One region of the Cupriavidus sp. CPT47-8839-RL05A genome, then DNA from elsewhere that is predicted to be linked to it. Evidence: predicted binding sites of a transcription regulator. Region 1 holds the regulator's gene; each other region holds the start of a gene.
What was found. The regulator sigma-54, encoded in region 1, starts transcription at its own class of promoters, with help from an activator protein. The targets are predictions, from matches to a motif close to TGGCANGNAANCTGCTTT.
Positions count from the first base shown of each region.

Region 2: a site for sigma-54 is predicted at 2,347-2,364, ahead of AC3WVS_RS24380 (phenol hydroxylase subunit). Genes of this name have one in related genera too.
Region 3: a site for sigma-54 is predicted at 1,104-1,121, ahead of AC3WVS_RS02040 (ammonium transporter). Genes of this name have one in related genera too.

Region 1 is NZ_JBYTEG010000009.1:114,877-119,072, reverse strand. Features, by position in the region: gene lptA (lipopolysaccharide transport periplasmic protein LptA) at 1-268, shown strand, start outside; gene lptB (LPS export ABC transporter ATP-binding protein) at 337-1,137, shown strand; gene AC3WVS_RS13085 (RNA polymerase factor sigma-54) at 1,272-2,753, shown strand; gene hpf (ribosome hibernation-promoting factor, HPF/YfiA family) at 2,802-3,152, shown strand; gene ptsN (PTS IIA-like nitrogen regulatory protein PtsN) at 3,609-4,064, shown strand; gene hprK (HPr(Ser) kinase/phosphatase) at 4,146-4,196, shown strand, end outside.
Region 2 is NZ_JBYTEG010000022.1:41,454-45,649, reverse strand. Features, by position in the region: gene AC3WVS_RS24395 (aromatic/alkene/methane monooxygenase hydroxylase/oxygenase subunit alpha) at 1-696, opposite strand, end outside; gene AC3WVS_RS24390 (MmoB/DmpM family protein) at 732-1,013, opposite strand; gene AC3WVS_RS24385 (aromatic/alkene monooxygenase hydroxylase subunit beta) at 1,046-2,041, opposite strand; gene AC3WVS_RS24380 (phenol hydroxylase subunit) at 2,092-2,316, opposite strand; gene poxR (phenol degradation transcriptional regulator PoxR) at 2,803-4,196, opposite strand, start outside.
Region 3 is NZ_JBYTEG010000001.1:457,102-461,297, forward strand. Features, by position in the region: gene AC3WVS_RS02030 (acyl-CoA thioesterase) at 1-152, opposite strand, end outside; gene AC3WVS_RS02035 (HU family DNA-binding protein) at 363-644, opposite strand; gene AC3WVS_RS02040 (ammonium transporter) at 1,153-2,355, shown strand; gene AC3WVS_RS02045 (mechanosensitive ion channel family protein) at 2,569-3,426, shown strand; gene AC3WVS_RS02050 (Bcr/CflA family multidrug efflux MFS transporter) at 3,446-4,196, opposite strand, start outside.

The DNA of each region.
Region 1 (4,196 bases):
CTCCAAGCTGATCGGCAATGCCCGCATGGCGCGCCTGCAGGGCGCCAAGCAGGTCGACGAGATCCGCGGCGCGGTGCTGACCTACGACAGCCGCAAGGAGTTCTACACGGCTGCCGGCGGCGGCAGCGGCGACGCCGCGGCCGCCAATCCGTCCGGCCGCGTACGCGCGGTGCTGTCGCCGCGCCAGGACCAGAAGGCCGGCGCCACGGGCAGCAGCGGCTCGCCGCTGGACCTGAAGCCGGCGCCCGCGCCTGCCAACAAACCCTGACGCCTGGCGCCGGCTGCGTGCATCGCATGCGGCCGGCGCCGGAAACGCCTGAACGCCAGACTGTGCCAATGACCGATACCGCAACCATCGCCGACAAGCCTTCCGTCGAAGCCTCCACCGTCCTTGCCGGCGGCAGCACCCTGGTCGTGCGCCACCTGAAGAAGCGCTATGGCTCGCGCACGGTGGTCAAGGACGTCTCGCTCGACGTGAAGAGCGGCGAGGTGGTCGGCCTGCTCGGGCCCAACGGCGCGGGCAAGACCACGTCGTTCTACATGATCGTGGGCCTGGTGGCGCTGGACGAAGGCGATATCGTGCTCGACGGCGACCACATCAGCGGCCTGCCGATCCACGAGCGCGCGCGCATGGGGCTGTCGTACCTGCCGCAGGAAGCCTCGGTATTCCGCAAGCTCAACGTCGAAGAGAACATCCGCGCGGTGCTGGAGCTGCAGCTGGACAAGGGCAAGCCGCTGGCCAAGGCCGAGATCGAGCGCCGCCTCGATTCGCTGCTCGACGACCTGCAGATCGCGCACCTGCGCAACAACCCGGCGCTGTCGCTGTCGGGCGGCGAGCGCCGCCGCGTGGAAATCGCGCGCGCGCTGGCGTCGTCGCCGCGCTTCATCCTGCTGGACGAACCCTTCGCCGGCGTGGACCCGATCGCCGTGGGCGAGATCCAGCGCATCGTCAGCTTCCTCAAGGCGCGCAATATCGGCGTGCTGATCACCGACCACAACGTGCGCGAGACGCTCGGCATCTGCGACCACGCCTACATCATCAGCGAAGGCACGGTGCTGGCCGCGGGCCAGCCCGAGGAAATCATCGCCAATGACGCAGTGCGGCGCGTCTACCTGGGCGAGAACTTCCGCATGTGATGCAGCGGCCTGCCATGGAGCGGCAGGCCTCTTCGCGGGCGCACGTGGGCCTGCCACAGCCAGCAGCGATCAGACCGCATAAGCGATAGCAATTTCCGTTCCAACAACGGAAAGATGCGCATAGAATAGGTCGCATGAAACCGTCGCTACAGCTCCGCCTTTCCCAGCATCTGGCCCTGACCCCGCAACTGCAGCAGTCGATCCGGCTGCTGCAGCTTTCCACGCTGGAACTGCAGCAAGAGGTCGAACAGGCGCTGACGGAAAACCCTCTGCTCGAACGTGAGAACGACTGGATCGAAAGCCCGCTGCGCGTTGCGGCCGACGGCTCGGTCAACCTGCAGAGCGCACCGGCGCCCGCGCCGGCAGAGCCGCAGGGCAATGGCGAGGCCCGCGCCGATGGCGCGGCTGACGACGACAGCTATGGCGACAGCGGCAACGGCGACGACTATGGCAGCGGCGACTGGAGCCTGGACGACTTTGCCCGCCGCCCCCAGGGCGACGAGGATGAAAAAACGCCGATGCAGCTGCGTGAAGCCGAGCCCACGCTGCGCGAGTACCTGATGGAACAGCTCACGCCGCTGAAGATCTCCGCGCGCGACAAGGGCCTGGCCATCTTCCTGATCGAATCACTCGACGATGATGGCTACCTGAGCGCATCGCTTGAGGAGATCTGCACGGAGTTGCCGGAAGAACTCGAGTTCGAGATCGAGGAAGTCCACGCCATCCTCACGCTGCTGCAGAGCTTCGACCCGCCCGGCGTGGGCGCGCGCAACGCCGCCGAGTGCCTGGCCCTGCAGTTGCGGCGCCTGACGCACCCGCAGCGCGAACTGGCCCTGAACATCGTGACCAACCACCTGGAGTTGCTCGCAGTACGCGACTACACGCGGCTGAAGAAGGCGCTGCAGGTCGATGAAGCGGCGCTGAAGTCCGCACACGAACTGATCCGCTCGCTGGCGCCCTACCCCGGCCATGCATACAGCCGCCCGGAGGCGGACTTCGTGGTGCCGGACGTGTTCGTGCGCAAGGGTGGCGGCGGCTGGATCGCGCAGCTCAATCCGGATGTGATGCCGAGGCTGCGCATCAATGACATGTATGCACAAATCCTGCGTGGCGCGAAGGGTGAGTCCGGCACCGCCGGGCTGCAGCAGAAGCTGCAGGAGGCGCGCTGGCTGATCAAGAACATCCAGCAGAGGTTCGACACAATCCTGCGTGTCTCGCAGGCCATTGTCGAGCGTCAAAAGAACTTTTTCAGCCACGGCGAAATCGCCATGCGCCCCTTGGTTTTGCGGGAGATTGCCGATACACTGGGTTTACACGAGTCAACCATCTCCCGGGTGACGACCAATAAATATATGGCAACGCCGATGGGTACTTTCGAACTGAAGTACTTCTTCGGCAGCCACGTGTCCACCGAAACCGGTGGCGCGGCTTCATCAACGGCCATCCGCGCCTTGATCAAGCAACTGATAGGAGCCGAAGACCCGAGGAATCCCCTTTCCGACAGTCGCATTGCCGAACTGCTGGGCGAACAAGGCTTCGTTGTCGCACGCCGCACCGTTGCCAAGTATCGCGAAGCCCTGAAGATCCCCGCAGTCAATCTCCGCAAGTCTTTGTAGCCGAGCCCACCGCCTGCCTGGTGAGGCTCTTTCAGAAGGAGAAGCGCTATGAACTTCAAGATCAGTGGACACCACCTGGACATCACGCCCCCTCTGCGTGAGTACGTGGAAACGAAGCTGGAGCGAATCGTCAGGCATTTCGATCAAGTCATTGGCGTTAGTGTGCTGCTCTCTGTCGACAACCATAAGGAAAAGGACCGGCGTCAGTACGCGGAAATCAATCTACATCTCAAGGGCAAGGACATCTTTGTCGAAGCGCATCACGAAGACCTGTATGCAGCGATCGACGCACTCGTCGACAAGCTGGACCGTCAGGTGATCCGCTACAAGGATCGCGTGCAAGGCCACGACCGCGAAGCGGTCAAGTACCAGATGGCCGCAGCGCAAATGCAGCAATGACCGTGCCCGGCAGCCCCGCAGCGGGCTGCTGAATCAGGATTGAACAGGCAAGCCGCGCCACGAAGCGCGGCTTTTTTGCGCCCTCGCGTTCCCGGTTGCCGCCGGCATGCCGCGCCCGCACTGGCGGCGCGGCCCGGCTGTGGCGCCGGAGCCAATGCTTTTCACCCGAATGAGCAAGGGTGTTCGCAAGCGCTGCGCCAAGGTGTATGCTGCGCCATACAAAGAGAGGGAATCCTGGCCGTGCCCCGCACCGGTGCACCGGCTCCCCGCCGCGGAGGCACGATTGCATCACCATGTATCGTTCTGCACCGGCTTGCCCCGTTGCGCTGCACAATGCGGGAGTAGTCGCTGCTCTATAATGGGCCGGACGCCTCCGGCCAGGCCAACGGCAGGCCGGAGCCAGCCCACTGCCCGGCGGAACGGTCCGCCCGCTAACTGAAATCCTGCGCATCGCCCATGAATCGTTTGGCCAAATTGCTGCCACCCGGCAACATCACCCTCGACGTCAGCGTCACCAGCAAGAAGCGTGTGTTCGAGCAGGCCGGGCTCCTCTTCGAGAACAACCATGGTGTGGCGCGCGCCATCGTGACGGACAACCTGTTCGCGCGCGAGTCGCTTGGATCCACCGGCCTGGGCGCCGGCGTGGCAATCCCGCACGGCCGCATCAAGGGCCTGAAGCAGCCGCTGGCCGCGTTCATGCGCCTGGCCGAACCAATTCCGTTCGAATCGCCCGATGGCAAGCCGGTATCGCTGCTGATCTTCCTGCTGGTGCCCGAACAGGCTACGCAGCAGCACCTGGAAATCCTGTCCGAAATCGCGCAACTGCTTTCCGACCGCGACATGCGTGAAGGGCTGGCCACGCTGCCCACGCCCGATGCCGTCCATCAGTTGCTGATCACATGGCACCCCTGATCCCCTGATCCCCCAAGCGGGCCGGCACCAGACCGGGCAGGCGCCAAGGCGCTTCGCAAACCGCCCCACCAGTCATACCGCATGGAACTCACCGGCGTCACCTCCCAGTCCATCTTCGACGACAACGCAGCC
Region 2 (4,196 bases), on a different contig from region 1:
CTCGTCGGACTGCGCGGAGAAGCCGAAGGTCACCGTGGCCATGTCGCCGTTGTAGGCGGCGCCCGACATGAACGGCATGAACAGCAGGTTGGTCAGCACATACTCGAACGAGAACGAGATCGCGGTGATGAACTCGAACGGCCCCGCGCTCATCGCGTCCTCGAAGTAGGACTTGGGCACCGACAGGTACCAGACCCGGTCATGCATGTGGCGCCATTCGCCAAAGCCGTGGAAGTACTTGTTGTAGACCGACAGCGTGTGCAGCTGGGTCTGGGCGTGGCGCAGTTCGTCGACCGACTGCATCTGCGCCGCCACGCGCGCGCCGGCGCCGCGGAAATGCCTGCCCAGGTGCGCGTAGCCGCGGTGGGCGGCGTATTCCAGCGGCGTCACGCCGGTCAGGAACAGCCGCAGCGCGTTCAGGTAGCGCGGATCGGATACGTTCAGGTGGCCGTTGTTCTGCACGAACGAGTCGATGATCGCGTACAGCTTGCGCTCCTTCTCCGACTGGTATTTCCAGTAGGCATCCATGGTCATGCGGAACGGGTCTTCCCATTTGTCCCAGTCGTGGATGCGGATGCCCTCGTACTTGTCGAACGGGAAGACCTTGTCCATCGGCTCGTAGGTCGTTTCCCAGGCCAGGTCCCGCGTCATCGAGGCGTACTTCTCGCGCAGGTTGAGCTTCTTGCGTGCGTCCATGATGTCTCCGTGATGTTCTCTATGCCGCGGCCGGGTCAGGCGTTCCAGCGCAGCGTGAAGGCGTCTTCGTCTTCGTCGATGTTTCCGCACAGCGAGATCAGGTTCAGGTGGATCTCCTGCAGGTCCCAGTCGCGGCCGAGCTTGCCGGCCACCAGTTCGCGCACGATGGTCAGGTGGCCGGGGGCGTCGATCTTGACCATGGCGGGGAACTGCGACACCAGCGCATGCGGGTTGGCTTCAGTGATGGCGTCGATGATGGGTCGGGTGTCGTCGTTGTTCTGCAGGGCGATGTAGACGTTGGCAGCGGTGGCTGACATGGCGTGTCTCCGTGGGGTTCGTTGTGGGCGGATCAGGCAGCCAGGCCGAGCTTGCCCAGGCGGACTTCGAACTGCTCGCGGCACAGCGCCACCATCTGCGCGCCGTCTTCGCCGGTGAGCGCATCGGCCACCGGCACCAGCGCCTGCGCCACCTCGGCGCAGGCGGCGCGCGCCCAGCCGGACAGCAGCACGCGGTTGGCATCGGACTCGGCCGCTGCGGCCTGGATCACGGCATCGACCCAGCGTGCGTGCTCGTCGCGCCAGTCGTTCATGAATTCGGTCAGCACCGCCAGCCCGGTGCCGCAGGCGCGCGCGATCACCGCGTCGGCATGCTGGTAGACCAGCGGGTAGAGCAGCCCGTCGAGCACCAGGTTCTGGGCGACGAAGGTCTCGAACCAGTCCCCGGTGACAAAGGTGTGCTCGACAAAGCGGCGCAGCGGCTGCCACGCGGCGCTCTCCAACCAGGCCACCCTGGCACGCTCCAGCGCCACGCCGGTATTGCCGTCCAGCAGCATGCCGATGCGCGACAGGTATTGGGCGATACCCAGGCGGTCCATCGCGCAATAGGTGCAGGCCTGCGTGATGGCCGTGCCCCAGCCATAGTCGGCGCAGTAGAAGTTGTTCATGTTGGCGCCCCACTCCACATGGCGCAGCGGCAGCAGGCCGGTGGCCAGGCGTTCCTGCCATTCGGCCGGCAGCGCCTGCAGCAGCCCGCGCTTCTCGACGAAGGCAAAGCTCTTTTCGGTGGCATCCTGCTGGCGCCCGCGCGCGGTCACGTAGGCGCCGTAGTAGAACTGGCGCGGGTCCTTCAGCGCGTACCAGTCCTGCATCACGATCGCCGTGCGGCGCTTGTCATACAGCTCGAAGCCGGGGTCCCAGGTGGGGCGGTAGTGGAAGTTCACCTCCGACTGCACGTCGTAGGTCGCCTCCTGGTAGCGCGACGCCGGCTTGTCGCCGAAGCGGCGCGCGACATGGCCGTAGGTCTGGCGCAGCGGCTGGATCTGCTGGGTCTTGATATCGACTTGCATCGCTTGGTCTCCTGTATCCCTTCTCTCTTTGTGATGCGGTGGCTGCGGCGTCAGTCGTCGGCTTGCGGCTGCGGCGCGGCTTCCAGCGGGGGCAGGAAGCGCACGCGGTTGACGCAGCAGAAGGCTTCGAACATCGGCTCCGGCATGATCAGTTCGACGTTGAGCTCCGGGTCGGCCACGCTGAAGGCGAACTGCACAAACCCTTCGGGGGTGCGGCCCTCGACCCGCACATAGCGCGGCGTGGCTTCGAACAGGGGAACCGACGGGGTGTTCATGGCGCGCTCCTTTGGCTGGACGCAGGCCTTACTGCGAAGACCGTGCCAGCGAGCGCGAAGCGTTGTCGGACAAGGGTTGCGGGGAATTGGCGATGACGAGCGTGCGCGTTAACCCGGAAAGGTCCGCGCGAAACCTGTCGATGAATTGATGAAGCTGTCCGCAAGCCTTGATCAAATCATCAAAAGCCGCGCCGGGCGGGCGTTTGCGGGCAGCGAGCCAATGCGGATGGGATTGCCCTGCGGCGCAGCAGCGTGCCTGGGCAAGCTGGGTGAGAAGACTTGATCTGGCAGGGAAAAATCGCTGGCGCGGTGCAGCATCGGGCAACTTCGGGCCGATGCGCGGCCGGGCGGGGCTGCATCAAATGATCAAGGGGGGAAATGCGAGGAGCCGGGAGAAGCGGAGGAGATGGGTGGCGCAGGGGATCGTGTGGACGCGCTTGATCTACGCGGGTGTGCTCCCTCAGCATTTGAAGCTTGAAAGCGGCCTCAGTTACCGTTGCCGTGCCCGTTGCCCCCACGCGTGCCGCGCATCTTCCACCGATACGCCAGCTGCGGCCGCGTAATGCCCAGCAACCGCGCCGCCTGGCTCATATTGCCGTCGGCCCGCTGCATGGCCGCCTCCATCAGCACGGTCTCGACGTCGCCCAGCGCCAGCTGCTGCTCTGACATCTGGTCCAGCAGCGCATGGACCGCGGCTTCGCGCAGGTCTGGCAAGGTGCCGCCCGCGCCCAGCCGCGGCGCGGTATCCACCACCGGTGCCACGGTGCCCGGCAGGAACAGGTGGTCGGCGGTGATCTGGCCGCCCTGGCTGGCCAGGATCACGCCGCGCTCGATCACGTTCTCCAGTTCGCGCACGTTGCCGGGCCAGTCATAGTGGCGCAGCTCGGCCAGCGCGCGGTCGGTGATGCCGACGATGCGCTTGCCGTGGCGCGCGCCGTAGCGGGCCACGAAGCGCTCGGCCAGCGGCCGGATATCGTCCAGGCGCTCGCGCAGCGGCGGGATCGTGACCGGGTAGACATTGAGGCGGTAGTACAGGTCCTTGCGGAAAGTGCCCTGCTTCACGGCTTCGGCCAGGTCGACATTGGTGGCGGCCACCAGCCGCACGTCCACCTTGCGCGTGCCGGTGCCGCCCACGCGCTCGACCTCGCCCTCCTGCAGCACGCGCAGCAGCTTGGACTGGGCCGAGGCCGAGAGTTCGCCCAGTTCGTCCAGGAACAGGGTGCCGCCATGTGCACGCTCGAAGCGCCCGGGGCGCGACTGGCTGGCGCCGGTGAAGGCGCCCTTTTCCACGCCGAACAGCTCGGACTCGATCAGCTCATCGGGAATTGCCGCGCAGTTCACGGCAATGAAGGGCTTGTCGGCGCGCCCGCTCACGCTGTGCAGCGCCTGCGCGAACCGCTCCTTGCCCACGCCGGTCTCGCCCAGCAGCAGCACCGTCACGTTGCTGGCCGCGGCGCGTTGCAGCAGGCTCCAGGCGGCGCGAAAGCCTGGCGAGGTGCCGACCAGGTCGGCCGGCGTGGCCGGGGTGCCCTGCAGCGCGCGCAGGTGCTCGACCTCGCTCTGCAAGGCGATGATGGTTTCGATCACGGGATCGGGCTGGTACAGCGCCAGCGCCTGCGCGCCGTCTTCCCAGGCTTCCACCGGCTTGCCGATGATGCGGCAGTGCGCGTGCCCGCAGGCGATGCACTCGACCTCGCGATACAGGATGGTGCGCCCCATCAGCGCCGAGGTGTAGCCGGTGGCGTAGCCGATCTGCATCCAGCAGGCAGGCTCGTCGACGATGCCGAACAGCTGGCGGTGGACGTCGCCCTCGAAGGAGTCTTCCCACAGGAATTCGCCATCGTAGATGCCGGCGGCGATGTCGATGTCGACCTTGACCG
Region 3 (4,196 bases), on a different contig from region 1:
ACCACGTAGCGGCCGGCGTAGCGGCTGGCGCAGGCATAGGCAACCATGTCCAGGTACTTGAGGATGGTGCCGCCGTGGACGTTGCCGGAGAAGTTGGCCATGTCCGGCGTCATCAGCACGGTCATGGAAAGCTGGTGGGACTGGTCGTTCATGATGCGGGTACGGATTGCGGGGGCGGGATTTCGGGGGCGAACCTGCGATGGCGGCATTGCCTGAGGGCACGCCGGAACGCTGGCGCCGGCAGTTTAACCCGGATCGTGCCCGCCGTTGCCGGCGGCGGCCCGGTATCGGCAGGCGGGGCCGTGCCAGGCAACAAAAAAGCGGCCTGCAAGGCCGCTTTTCACGCTGTGGACGCAAACTGCTTACTTCTTCTTGTTCACCGCGTCCTTGAAACCTTGCCCGGCAGAGAACTTGACCGTCTTGGCGGCCGGGATCTTGATGGTTTCACCGGTGCGCGGATTGCGGCCGGTGCGGGCGGCGCGTTTGCCGGCGCTGAAGCTGCCAAAGCCCACCAGCGTCACCGAATCGCCCTTTGCCACTGCCTTCTTGATACTGTCCAGCGCTGCGTTGAGCGCGCGCTCGGCGGCGGCATTGCTCAGTTCTGCTTCCGCGGCGATGGCCGATACCAGTTCACCTTTATTCATGGCTGATTTCCCTTGTTGGTCGTCGTCACCGATGTGCGTGCCTCGCGGCAAAGCCATCGATCGGCGCAGTCTAATCTGCCCGTCGCGCGTAGAGCAATCCCCAGTGGCACCAATGCGACAAAAAAACCCGCAAATCCTTGATTGAGGCCGGTTAGCGGGCAATTTTCCACGCTTTTCCCGCTTGCCAGAAGCCGGCTTTGCCGGGCCGTCCCGCAGCGCGGCAACGCCAGACCGGCGCGCGCCTGGGGCAAACCAGCAGCATAGGACAAATTCCCACAAATGGGGCGTCGCACCATAACGGTTCAGCCAGCGCCGCCGTTGCGCGCCATTTCGGCGCATCCGCACTATCACGGCGATCCCAGCGGCAACGCTGCCAACAGCGCCGCCCCTGCCCGTGCGCGGCATTCCGGTGCGGTTTTACCCGACAAGGTGCACGTGGCACCAGGATGCGGCCATTGCTGGAATGCTTTTTGCATACCCACGCTCCCATTTTGAGCATGAGGTCACTATGGACAACTGGAAGACCGGCACCGACGCCCTGTTTATCCTGCTAGGCGCCATCATGGTGCTGGCCATGCACGCCGGCTTCGCCTTCCTGGAACTGGGCACGGTGCGCAAGAAGAACCAGGTCAACGCACTGGTAAAGATCCTGGTGGATTTTGCGGTTTCGACCATCGCCTATTTCTTTATCGGCTACACCATTGCCTACGGCGTGCAATTCATGTCCGGGGCCGAAACGCTGGCACAGAAAAACGGTTACGAACTGGTCAAGTTCTTTTTCCTGGCGACATTTGCCGCGGCCATTCCGGCGATTATCTCGGGCGGTATTGCCGAGCGTTCGCGCTTCAACCCGCAACTGGTCGCCACCTTCGTACTGGTAGGTTTTGTCTATCCGTTCTTCGAAGGCATCGCCTGGAACCAGCGCTATGGCGTGCAGGACTGGATCACGCGCGTGGCCGGCGCGCCATTCCATGACTTCGCCGGCTCGGTGGTGGTGCATGCGCTGGGCGGCTGGATCGCGCTGCCCGCGGTGCTGCTGCTGGGCGCGCGGCGCGGGCGCTACCAGAAGGACGGCCGCATCAGCGCCCATCCGCCCTCAAACATCCCGTTCCTGGCGCTGGGCGCCTGGGTGCTGGCGGTGGGCTGGTTCGGCTTCAACGTCATGAGCGCGCAGACGGTCGACAAGGTCAGCGGCCTGGTGGCGATCAACTCGCTGATGGCAATGGCCGGCGGCACGCTGGCGGCCTGGGCGGCCGGACGCAACGACCCGGGTTTTGCCTACAACGGGCCGCTGGCCGGGCTGGTGGCGGTGTGCGCTGGCTCGGACCTGATGCACCCGCTCGGCGCGCTGATCACCGGCGCGGTGGCCGGCGCGCTCTTTGTCTATATGTTCACGCTGGCGCAGAACAAATGGCATATCGATGACGTGCTCGGCGTGTGGCCGCTGCACGGGCTGTGCGGCGCCTGGGGCGGCATTGCCGCGGGCATCTTCGGGGCCAGGGCGCTGGGCGGGCTGGGCGGCGTGTCGCTGGGCGCGCAGGCGATCGGCACCGTGCTTGGCATCGTGGTGGCGCTGGCCGGCGGCACCCTGGTATATGGCGCGCTGAAGAAGTTGGTGGGCATCCGGCTGGATGCCGAAGGCGAATTCAACGGTGCGGACCTGACCTTGCACCGGATTTCGGCAACGCCGGAACGGGAAACCAACTGGTAATGGCTTTCGGGCCGTCCTGATTTAAATAGACAAGCTGCGCGAAGCGGCTTGTCTTAACAATAATTTGCTTGCACTTCCGGTACGGCGTCTCAATAATTGCCGTGCCCATGTATTGCGCCGCAACAGCGCGCAGGGCTAGCACATCGCTGCCGGCTGAATCGGGGGATGTTGTGCCGGCGGCCGGCCGGACACCAACATGAAAGGAATACGCCGATGGATGCCACTACCTTCGATAACCTCAAGGCCCTGGTCGTCACCTACGCGACGGAATTCGGGGTCAAGATCCTGGCGGCCCTTGCCTTCTGGGTCATCGGCCGCTGGCTGATCCACTTTGTCGTGCGCATGGTGCAGAACGCGCTCGGCAAGCAGAAGGTCGATCCCACGCTGCTGCGCTATGTCGGCTCGATCGTCACCGTGACGCTGAACGTGGTGCTGGTGATCGGCATCCTCGGCTTCTTCGGCATCCAGACTACGACCTTCGCCGCACTGATCGCCGCCGCTGGCGTGGCCATCGGCATGGCCTGGTCGGGGTTGATGGCGAACTTCGCTGCCGGTGCGTTCCTGGTGGTGCTGCGCCCGTTCAAGGTGGGAGACTTCGTGACGATCGGCGGCGTGACCGGCACGGTGCGCGAGATCGGCCTGTTCGCAACCTCGCTCGACACGCCGGACAATGTGCAGACCGTGGTCGGCAACAACAAGATCTTCAGCGATACCATCCAGAACTTCACCGCCAACCCGTACCGGCGCGTGGAACTGAAAGCGCAGCTTGCCGGCAGCACCGACACCGCCCATGCGGCAGCGCTGCTGAAGGGCCGCATCGCGGAAATCCCCAACGTGCTGGCCGAGCCCCCGGTCGACGTCGAGATCCTGGAGTTCACGCTGGTCGGCCCGGTGCTGGCGGTGCGTCCGTACTGCCACAACGACCACTACTGGCAAGTCTATTTCGATACCAACCGCATCATCCGCGAGAGCTTCGGCCAGGCTGGCTATGCCGCACCGATGCCGGCGCAGATGGTGGTGGTGCAACAGGCGGCTGTCGAGCAGCAGGCCGCCGTGCAACAGGCCGCCTGACGGCGGCTCGCAGCCAGTGTCAACGGCGGCCTGAGCGGCCGTAGTAGCGCATCAGCACCGCGCCCGCGCCGCAGGCCGCCATCACCACGCCCAGCGGCAGCGCGGTGCCGTCGCGCCACAGGCTGACGGCCGCGCCGCCCAGCGTCCCGAGTGAAAACTGCAGCGTACCCATCAGCGCCGAGGCCGTGCCGGCGCGATGGCCCTGATGGGCGAGCGCCAGTGCCGACGCATTCGGCGATACGCAGCCGAGCGCGCCGATAAAGACGAAAAAGCCCGCCAGCAGCACCGGCAGCACCGCCATGCCTGCAAGCGCGGCAACTGCCAGCGCCAGGCCAGCTGCACAGGCCGCCAGCAGCGCGCCCCCGAGCACCTGGTCGAGCGAGCAGCCGCGCACCAGCCTGGCGTTGAGCTGCGACATCGTAATCAGGCCCAGCGCATTGGCGCCGAAGACAAAGCCATAGTGCGACGGCGCAATGCCGTGCAGCTCGATCAGCACGAACGGCGAGCCGGAGATATACGCGAACATGCCCGCCGAGCCGAAACCCGCAGACAGCGAATAGCCGAGGAATTCGCGATCCCGCAGCAGCTCGGCATAGCTTTTCGCCACCGTGCCGAGCCGCAGCGGCGCCGCGTGGCGCCGGTCCAGCGATTCCTCCATGCGCAGGTGGACCAGCAGCAGGATCAGCATCCCTGCCACCGCCAGCACCCAGAAGATCGCACGCCAGCCCGACACCGAGAGAATGGCGCCGCCGACGATCGGGGCCAGGATC